2 regions of the Streptomyces sp. NPDC006450 genome follow, and region 1 is predicted to be linked to the other one. Evidence: riboswitches for the same ligand, from Rfam matches in the RefSeq annotation. Region 1 holds a riboswitch; the other holds the start of a gene.
What was found. A riboswitch is a leader RNA that binds a small molecule or an ion and turns the genes downstream of it on or off. The one in region 1 is predicted to bind thiamine pyrophosphate.
Positions count from the first base shown of each region.

Region 2: it holds a riboswitch for thiamine pyrophosphate, as region 1 does, so the genes downstream of both, thiC (phosphomethylpyrimidine synthase ThiC) here and ABZY57_RS15450 (thiamine ABC transporter substrate-binding protein) in region 1, are expected to answer to the same signal.

Region 1 covers NZ_JBEXPT010000041.1:41,266-45,451, forward strand. The annotation lists gene ABZY57_RS15445 (iron ABC transporter permease) at 1-595, opposite strand, end outside; gene ABZY57_RS15450 (thiamine ABC transporter substrate-binding protein) at 655-1,752, opposite strand; TPP riboswitch at 1,837-1,945, opposite strand; gene rlmN (23S rRNA (adenine(2503)-C(2))-methyltransferase RlmN) at 2,005-3,117, opposite strand; gene ABZY57_RS15460 (phosphatidate cytidylyltransferase) at 3,211-4,186, opposite strand, start outside.
Region 2 covers NZ_JBEXPT010000001.1:73,623-77,808, forward strand. The annotation lists gene ABZY57_RS00320 (FkbM family methyltransferase) at 1-748, shown strand, start outside; gene thiC (phosphomethylpyrimidine synthase ThiC) at 821-2,608, opposite strand; TPP riboswitch at 2,603-2,747, opposite strand; gene ABZY57_RS00330 (YibE/F family protein) at 2,820-4,186, shown strand, end outside.

The DNA of each region.
Region 1 (4,186 bases):
CGCCGAAGGAGGAGAACGTGAACAGGAACACCATCAGCGAGGCGGCGGCCACCGCCGGCACCAGCGCGGGCAGCGTGACGCGCCGCCAGGCGGCGAACCGCCCGGCGCCCAGCACGCGGGCGGCCTCCTCCTGGCGCGGGTCAAGCTGCGCCCACAGTCCGCCGACCGTGCGGATGATCACAGCGTAGTTGAAGAAGACGTGCGCGAGCAGGATCGCCCACACGGTCGTGTCGAGGCGGATCCCCCACACCTCGTCCAGCAGACCGTTCCGCCCCACGAGCGCCAGGAACGCGGTGCCGACCACGACGCTCGGCAGCACGAACGGCACCGTGACGAGCGCCCGCAGCAGCTGCTTGCCGGGAAACTCGAAGCGCGCGAAGACGTACGCGCCGGGGAGTGCGATCAGGAGCGTGAGCGCCGTGGACGCGAGCGCCTGCCAGGTGGTGAACCAGAGCACGTCGCCGATGTCGGGCCGGGCCAGCACCTCGCCGATCCGGCCGAACTGCCAGCCGGATTCGGTCTTGAGCCCGCGCCCGACGATCGCGGCGACGGGGTACGCGAAGAACAGCCCGAAGAAGACGAGCGGCACGGCCATCAGACCGAGCCTGACGGCCGTGGCCCGCCCGCTCTCCTTCGGGACCTCGCTCACTCGTCCTACTTCACGACGAGGGCGGACCAGGTCTTGACCCACTGGTCGCGGTTCTTGGCGATGGCCTCCGGCGCGACCGCCTCGGGCTTCTCGATGACGACGCCGTGCTTGGTGAACAGCTCCGGCAGCGCGGCGTCCTTGGTCACCGGGTTCACGAACATCTGGAGCGGCATGTCCTCCTGGAACTTCTTGGAGATCAGGAAGTCCAGGAGCGCCTTGCCGCCCTCCTCGTTCTTCGCGCCCTTGAGCAGGCCCGCGAACTCGGTCTGGCGCAAGCACGTGTCCGTCGAGACGCCCGTGGGGGCCTCGGCCGGCTGCGGCTCGCCGTAGAGCACCTCGACCGGCGGGCTGGAGGCGTAGGAGACGACCAGCGGTCGGTCGCCCTTGGCCTTCTTGCCGCCTGCCGAGCCGGAGAAGCGCTCGTTGTAGGCCTGCTCCCAGCCGTCGACGACCTCGACGCCGTTGGCCTTGAGCTTGCTCCAGTAGTCCTTCCAGCCCTCGTCGCCGTACTTGCCGACGGAGGCGAGCAGGAAGCCGAGGCCGGGCGAGGAGGTCGCGGCGTTCTCGGTGACCAGCAGGTTCTTGTACTCGGGCTTGATCAGGTCGTCCAGCGTCTGCGGCGGGGCGAGCTTCTTGTCGGCGAAGTAGGCCTTGTCGTAGTTCACGCAGATGTCGCCGGAGTCGACGGGGGTGACCCGGTGCTCCTTGTCGAGCACGAACTCGGGCTTCACGTCGGCCAGCCCCTTGGCCTCGTACGGCGTGAAGATGCCGTTGTCGAGGGCCCGGGAGAGGAGCGTGTTGTCCACGCCGAAGAAGACATCGCCGCGCGGGGAGCCCTTGGTGAGGATCTCCTGGTTCAGGGCCGCGCCGGCGTCGCCCGACTTCAGGACCTTGACGGTGTAGCCGCTCTGCTGCTCGAAGTCCTTGAGGACCGTGTCGGTCGCGTTGAAGGAGTCGTGCGAGACGAGGGTGACCGTCTTGGACTTCGGGGCGTCGCTCGCGCCGGCGGACTTGTCCTTGGCGTCGCCGCCGCAGGCGCTGAGCGTGGTGACGCCGAGCGCGGCCACGAGCGCGACGCCCGCCATCTTCTTGGTGGTGCTCACTGGTGAATTCCTCCTGGGATGTCCAGGAGAAGACGCGGCCCTGCCCGGCGCTCTGTGGAGCGGACGCCGGGCAGGGCGCAACAGCTTGAGTGATGACCGAACTTCCTACCCCGAATGACCGGGGCGAGGTTCAGAGGGTCTGCGGTGACGGATACCGCACTCTCAGCGCTGTGGCGCTCCCCTGTCGGAATATGAAATTGGTTTCGGCCACAGGGTACCCCGCGGCCGAAAGCAAACCTCAGCGGGCCGAAATCAGCGCTCCGAGGCGGCGAGCTGGCCGCACGCGCCGTCGATCTCCTGGCCACGGGTGTCGCGTACGGTCACCGGCACCCCGTGACGGGCGATGGCCTCGACGAAGGCCTTCTCGTCCTCGGGCCGCGAGGCGGTCCACTTCGAGCCCGGCGTCGGGTTCAGCGGGATCAGGTTGACGTGCACGCGCTTGCCCTTGAGCAGCTTGCCGAGGAGGTCGCCGCGCCAGGCCTGGTCGTTGATGTCGCGGATCAGGGCGTACTCGATGGAGATCCGGCGGCCGGACTTCTCCGCGTACTCCCAGGCCGCGCCGAGCACCTCGCGGACGTTCCAGCGGGTGTTCACGGGGACCAGGGTGTCGCGCAGCTCGTCGTCCGGGGCGTGCAGGGAGACGGCGAGGCGGCACTTGAAGCCCTCGTCGGCGAAGCGCAGCATCGCCGGGACCAGGCCCACGGTGGAGACGGTGATCCCGCGCTGGGACAGGCCCAGGCCGTCGGGCTCCGGGTCGGTGAGGCGGCGGATGGCGCCGACGACGCGGTTGTAGTTGGCGAGCGGCTCGCCCATGCCCATGAAGACGATGTTCGACAGCCGGGCGGGCCCGCCGGGGACCTCGCCGTCGCGCAGGGCGCGCATGCCGTCGACGATCTGGTGGACGATCTCCGCCGTCGACAGGTTGCGGTCGAGGCCGGCCTGGCCGGTGGCGCAGAACGGGCAGTTCATGCCGCAGCCGGCCTGCGAGGAGATGCACATGGTGACCCGGTCGGGGTAGCGCATCAGCACGGACTCTACGAGCGTGCCGTCGTGCAGCTTCCACAGGGTCTTGCGGGTGGTGTCGTCATCGCAGGAGATGTGGCGGATGACGTTCATGAGGTCCGGCAGAAGCTCCTGCTGGAGCTTCTCGCGGGAGGCGGCCGGGATGTCGGTCCACTCGGCCGGGTCGTGCGCGTACCGGGCGAAGTAGTGCTGCGAGAGCTGCTTGGCCCGGAACGGCTTCTCACCGATCGCGGCGACCGCCTCCCGGCGCTCCTCGGGGGTGAGGTCGGCGAGGTGCCGGGGCGGCTTCTTCGCTCCACGAGGGGCGACGAAAGTGAGCTCTCCCGGGACTGGGCGGGCCATGGCAGGTACTCCTTGTAAGACGAAAGGCGCGCCGCAGAAGCAGCGCGCCTTCCAAGAGTAACCGCCCCGCCTGTGCGGGCGCCTTTTCGCAGGTCAGCCGGTGCCGACGAACAGGGCGAGCAGCAGCCAGACCACCGGTGCCGTGGGAAGCAGGGAGTCCAGCCGGTCCATGATGCCGCCGTGCCCCGGCAGCAGGGTGCCCATGTCCTTGATCCCGAGATCCCGCTTGATCATGGACTCCCCGAGGTCACCGAGGGTGGCGCTGACCGCGACGGCGAGGCCGAGCACCAGGCCCTGCCACCAGACGCCCCCGTCGATCAGGAACTCCATGCACAGCGCGCCGGCCCCCATCGCGAAGGCCACCGCTCCGAAGAGCCCCTCGCGGGTCTTTCCGGGGCTGATGCGCGGAGCGAGCTTGTTCTTGCCGAACCGCCACCCCACCGCGTAGGCCCCGGTGTCGCTGACCACCGTCAGGACCAGGAAGGTGACGACCCGCTGCGGCCCGTCGTCGGCGGTGAGCAGCATCGCGACGAACGTGGCCAGGAAGGGCACGTAGAACGCCGCGAAGACTCCGGCGGTGACGTCCTTGAGGTAGTCCTCGGGCGGCTCGGTCATCCGCCAGACCAGGACCGCGAGGGCGGTCAGCGCCATCGCCACCCAGGCGCCCTCGGCCCCGCGGACGTATCCGGCGATGACCATCGCCGCACCGCCGATCGCGAGCGGGACCAGCGGGGCCTTGATGCCCTTCTTCTCCTGGAGCCGGGAGGTGAGCTCCCACAGGCCGACGACGACCGCCACGACGACGACGCCGACGAAGACCGCCTTGACGATGAACAGCGAGGCGAAGATCACCGCGCCGAGACCCAGTCCGACCCCTATGGCAGCACGCAGGTCCCGCCCGGCGCGCTTCTTCTGCGGCGGTGGCGGGCCGTCCTGCGGTGCCGGCGAAGGCGGGGTCGGCGGGGGGCTGGGCATGGGCTCCTGCGGCGGCGTATCGGCGCGGAAGAGGGAGCCGCCGTCAGCGGCGGCCCCCCGATCGCGTGCTTCCCGGTCGTCGAAGTCACGGCCG
Region 2 (4,186 bases), on a different contig from region 1:
CAAGGGCATGCTCGAGGCAGGCCTGTGCAGAGTGACCGGGTTCGAGCCGCAGCCCGATGCCCTGGAAACCCTGCAACGCAGCAAGGGGCCGTACGAGACCTACCTGCCCGACGTCCTCGGAGACGGCGGCATCCACACGCTCTTCGTAGCCACCAGCTCCGGGATGACCAGCCTCTTCCGCCCGGACACGAACAGGCTCGGGCTCTTCAACGGCTTCGACGAGTGGGGCCGGGTCCGCGAGGAGGTCCAGGTCGCCACCCGGCGACTGGACGACGTCGAAGCGGTCGGCGCCTTCGACCTGTTGAAGATCGACATCCAGGGCGCCGAGCTGATGGTCTTCCAGGGCGCCCGGGAAAAGCTGTCCGAGGCCGTGGCCGTGCACACGGAGGTCTCCTTCGTCCCGCTGTACGAGGACCAGCCCGTGTTCGGCGACGTGGACCAGGAGCTGCGCGCCCAGGGATTCATCCCGCACGCCTTCGCGGCGGTCAAGCGCTGGCCGATCGCCCCCGTGGTCTTCGGCGGCGACTTCCGCATGGCCCGGCACCAGCTCCTCGAAGCCGATGTCGTGTACGTGCGCGACTTCGGACACCCCGAATCCATGACCGACGAGCAGCTCAGGCAACTGGCCCTGGTAGCCCACCACGTCTACGACTCGACCGACCTCGCCTACTACTGCCTCAACCAGTTGAGCATCCGCAACCTCGCCGATCCCGACGCACCGAACCGCTACCACGCCGCACTGGGCTGACACGACGTACGCAACGGCGGCCCGCGACTCCCCCCTCGGTGTCGCGGGCCGTCCGTGCGTGCCGGGGCGCGGTCAGTCAGCCAGCGGCAGGTACACGCGGTTGCCTGCGGCGGCGAACTCGGCGGACTTCTCCGCCATGCCCGCCTCGATCTCCTCGGCGCCCAGGTCGCCACCGTGCTGGCGGCGGATGTCCTGGGAGATCTTCATCGAGCAGAACTTCGGACCGCACATGGAGCAGAAGTGCGCGGTCTTGGCCGGCTCGGCCGGGAGGGTCTCGTCGTGGAACTCACGGGCCGTGTCCGGGTCGAGGGCCAGGTTGAACTGGTCCTCCCAGCGGAACTCGAACCGCGCGTCCGACAGGGCGTCGTCCCATTCCTGGGCGCCCGGGTGACCCTTGGCCAGGTCCGCCGCGTGGGCCGCGATCTTGTACGTGATGACACCGGTCTTCACGTCGTCGCGGTTCGGCAGGCCCAGGTGCTCCTTGGGCGTGACGTAGCAGAGCATCGCGGTGCCCCACCAGGCGATCATCGCGGCGCCGATGCCCGAGGTGATGTGGTCATAGGCGGGCGCGACGTCGGTGGTCAGCGGGCCGAGCGTGTAGAACGGCGCCTCCTCGCAGATCTCCTGCTGAAGGTCGATGTTCTCCTTGATCTTGTGCATCGGGACGTGCCCGGGGCCCTCGATCATCGTCTGCACGTTGTACCGCTTGGCGATCGTGTTCAGCTCGCCCAGCGTCTTCAGCTCCGCGAACTGCGCCGCGTCGTTGGCGTCCGCGATGGAACCGGGGCGCAGGCCGTCACCCAGCGAGTACGTGACGTCGTACGTCGCGAGGATCTCGCAGAGCTCCTCGAAGTTCGTGTAGAGGAAGTTCTCCTTGTGGTGAGCGAGGCACCACGCGGCCATGATCGAGCCGCCGCGCGAGACGATGCCGGTCTTGCGGCGCGCGGTCAGCGGCACGTACGACAGCAGCACGCCGGCGTGGACCGTCATGTAGTCGACGCCCTGCTCGGCCTGCTCGATGACCGTGTCCTTGTAGATCTCCCAGGTGAGGTCCTCGGCACGGCCGTCGACCTTCTCCAGCGCCTGGTACAGCGGCACGGTGCCGATCGGCACGGGGGAGTTGCGCAGCACCCACTCGCGGGTGGTGTGGATGTTGCGGCCGGTCGAGAGGTCCATGACCGTGTCGGCGCCCCACTTGGTCGCCCAGGTCATCTTGTCGACCTCCTCCTCGATCGAGGAGGTGACCGCGGAGTTGCCGATGTTGGCGTTGACCTTCACCAGGAACCGCTTGCCGATGATCATCGGCTCGATCTCCGGGTGGTTCACGTTGACCGGCATGACCGCGCGACCTGCGGCGATCTCCTCGCGGACGACCTCAGGAGAGACGTTCTCGCGGATCGCGACGTACTCCATCTCCGGGGTGATCTCGCCCCGGCGGGCGTACGCGAGCTGCGTGACCGCGGCGCCGCCACGGCCGCGGCGGGGCTGGCGCGGACGGCCCGGGAACACCGCGTCGAGGTTCTTGAGGCCACCGCGCGGCGAGGTGTGCTTGATGCCGTCGTCCTCGGGGCGCACGGGGCGGCCCGCGTACTCCTCGGTGTCGCCGCGGCCGATGATCCAGTTCTCGCGCAGCGGCGGCAGGCCGCGGCGCACGTCGGTCTCGATCTGCGGGTCGGTGTACGGACCGGACGTGTCGTAGAGCGTCACGTCCTTGCCGTTGGTGAGGTGGACCTGGCGAACCGGCACCCGGATGTCGGGGCGGGAGCCCGCCACGTATCCCTTGTGCCAGCCAGGCTGGCGCTCGGTCTGGCCGTCGGCGTCCTGGCTGACGGCAGGCGTGCGTGCGTCCTGAATGGTCATGAGACCTAATCTCCCTACGCCGGCATTACCCGGTAACAGGTTCGGCGGTCGACGCAGCCTCCTCCCGTACGCATATTCGAATGCGAACGGTGATCAGCGCCCTCTCAGCCCGGTGCTCCGAGCTCCCGCGTTGTGCAAAGTAGCCCCCACGCTAGCGTCATGTGTGGCGTGCTGAACAGTGGGCCCCCTCATCTGTTGCGATGATCAGTCAGTGACGTCCTCGCCGCAGCCCCCCACCGTGCCCACGGATCCCGCTGGTCCCGCCGGCGACTCAGTCCATGCGTACACGGACCCCGGTCACTCGCCCGCCCCGTCTCCCGGCCACTCCCACGGCCATGCGCACAGCCATGGCCCGGCGGCCCCCGTCTCGAAGCACCTGCGCAAGGTGATCGCGGCCGTACTGATCCCCTTCGCCACCGCCGTCGTGATCGGCATGGCGGTGCTCTGGCCCGGCGGCGCACCCGGCCACGAGCGCACCGGGGTCGGGTTCGACCGGCAGACCCAGCAGGGCAGGGTCGTCGCGCTCCAGCACGTCGACTGCAAATCCGTGAACGCCGCGCAGGTGCCGGCCACCGGCGACACCTCCACCCCCGAGGGGCGCGAGGCCCTCGCCTCTCAGAACGGCGAGTGCAAGAAGGCCACCATCAGGGTCGGCAGCGGTCCCGACAAGGGCCGCGAGTTCGTCGAGGTCGTCCAGCCGGGCGCGCCACGACAGTTGACGGACGGCCAGGAGGTGGTGGTCGCCTACGCTCCCGACGCACCCCAGGACCTCCAGTACTCCGTGATCGACGTCAACCGCAAGCTGCCGATGGCCCTGCTCGCGGGCATCTTCGCCCTCGCGGTGGTCCTCGTCGGGCGGATGCGCGGGCTGTTCGCGCTCATCGCCCTCGCCGTCAGCTTCGCGGTGCTGACCCTCTTCATCCTCCCCGCGATCCTGCAGGGGTCGAATCCGCTCGTCGTGGCCGTGGTCGGAGCCAGCGCGATCATGCTGATCGCGCTCTACATGTGCCACGGGCTGACGGCCCGCACCTCGGTCGCCGTCCTCGGCACCCTCGTCTCGCTCCTGCTGATCGGCCTGCTGGGCTCGCAGTTCATCGACTGGGCCTTCCTCAGCGGCAACACGGACGACAACACCGGGCTGATCCACGGGCTCTACCCGAACATCGACATGAGCGGTTTGCTGCTTGCGGGTGTCATCATCGGATCGCTCGGCGTACTCGACGACGTGACCGTCACGCAGACTTCGGCAGTTTGGGAACTCCACCAGGCAGACCCGTCGATGGGCCCGCGCGGGCTCTACCGGGCAGGCATCCGCATCGGGCGCGACCACATCGCGTCTGTGGTGAACACCCTGGTACTGGCCTACGCGGGCGCGGCGTTGCCCCTGTTGCTCCTGTTCTCGATCGCGAACAGCAGCATGGGTTCGGTGGCCAACAGCGAGCTGGTCGCGGAGGAGATCGTACGAACCCTCGTGGGCTCGATCGGACTGGTCGCCTCGGTACCCGTGACGACGGCGCTGGCCGCGCTGGTGGTGTCCGCCGACCGCGCGGAATCCCCGGCGGCCCCAGCGGCCTCGGG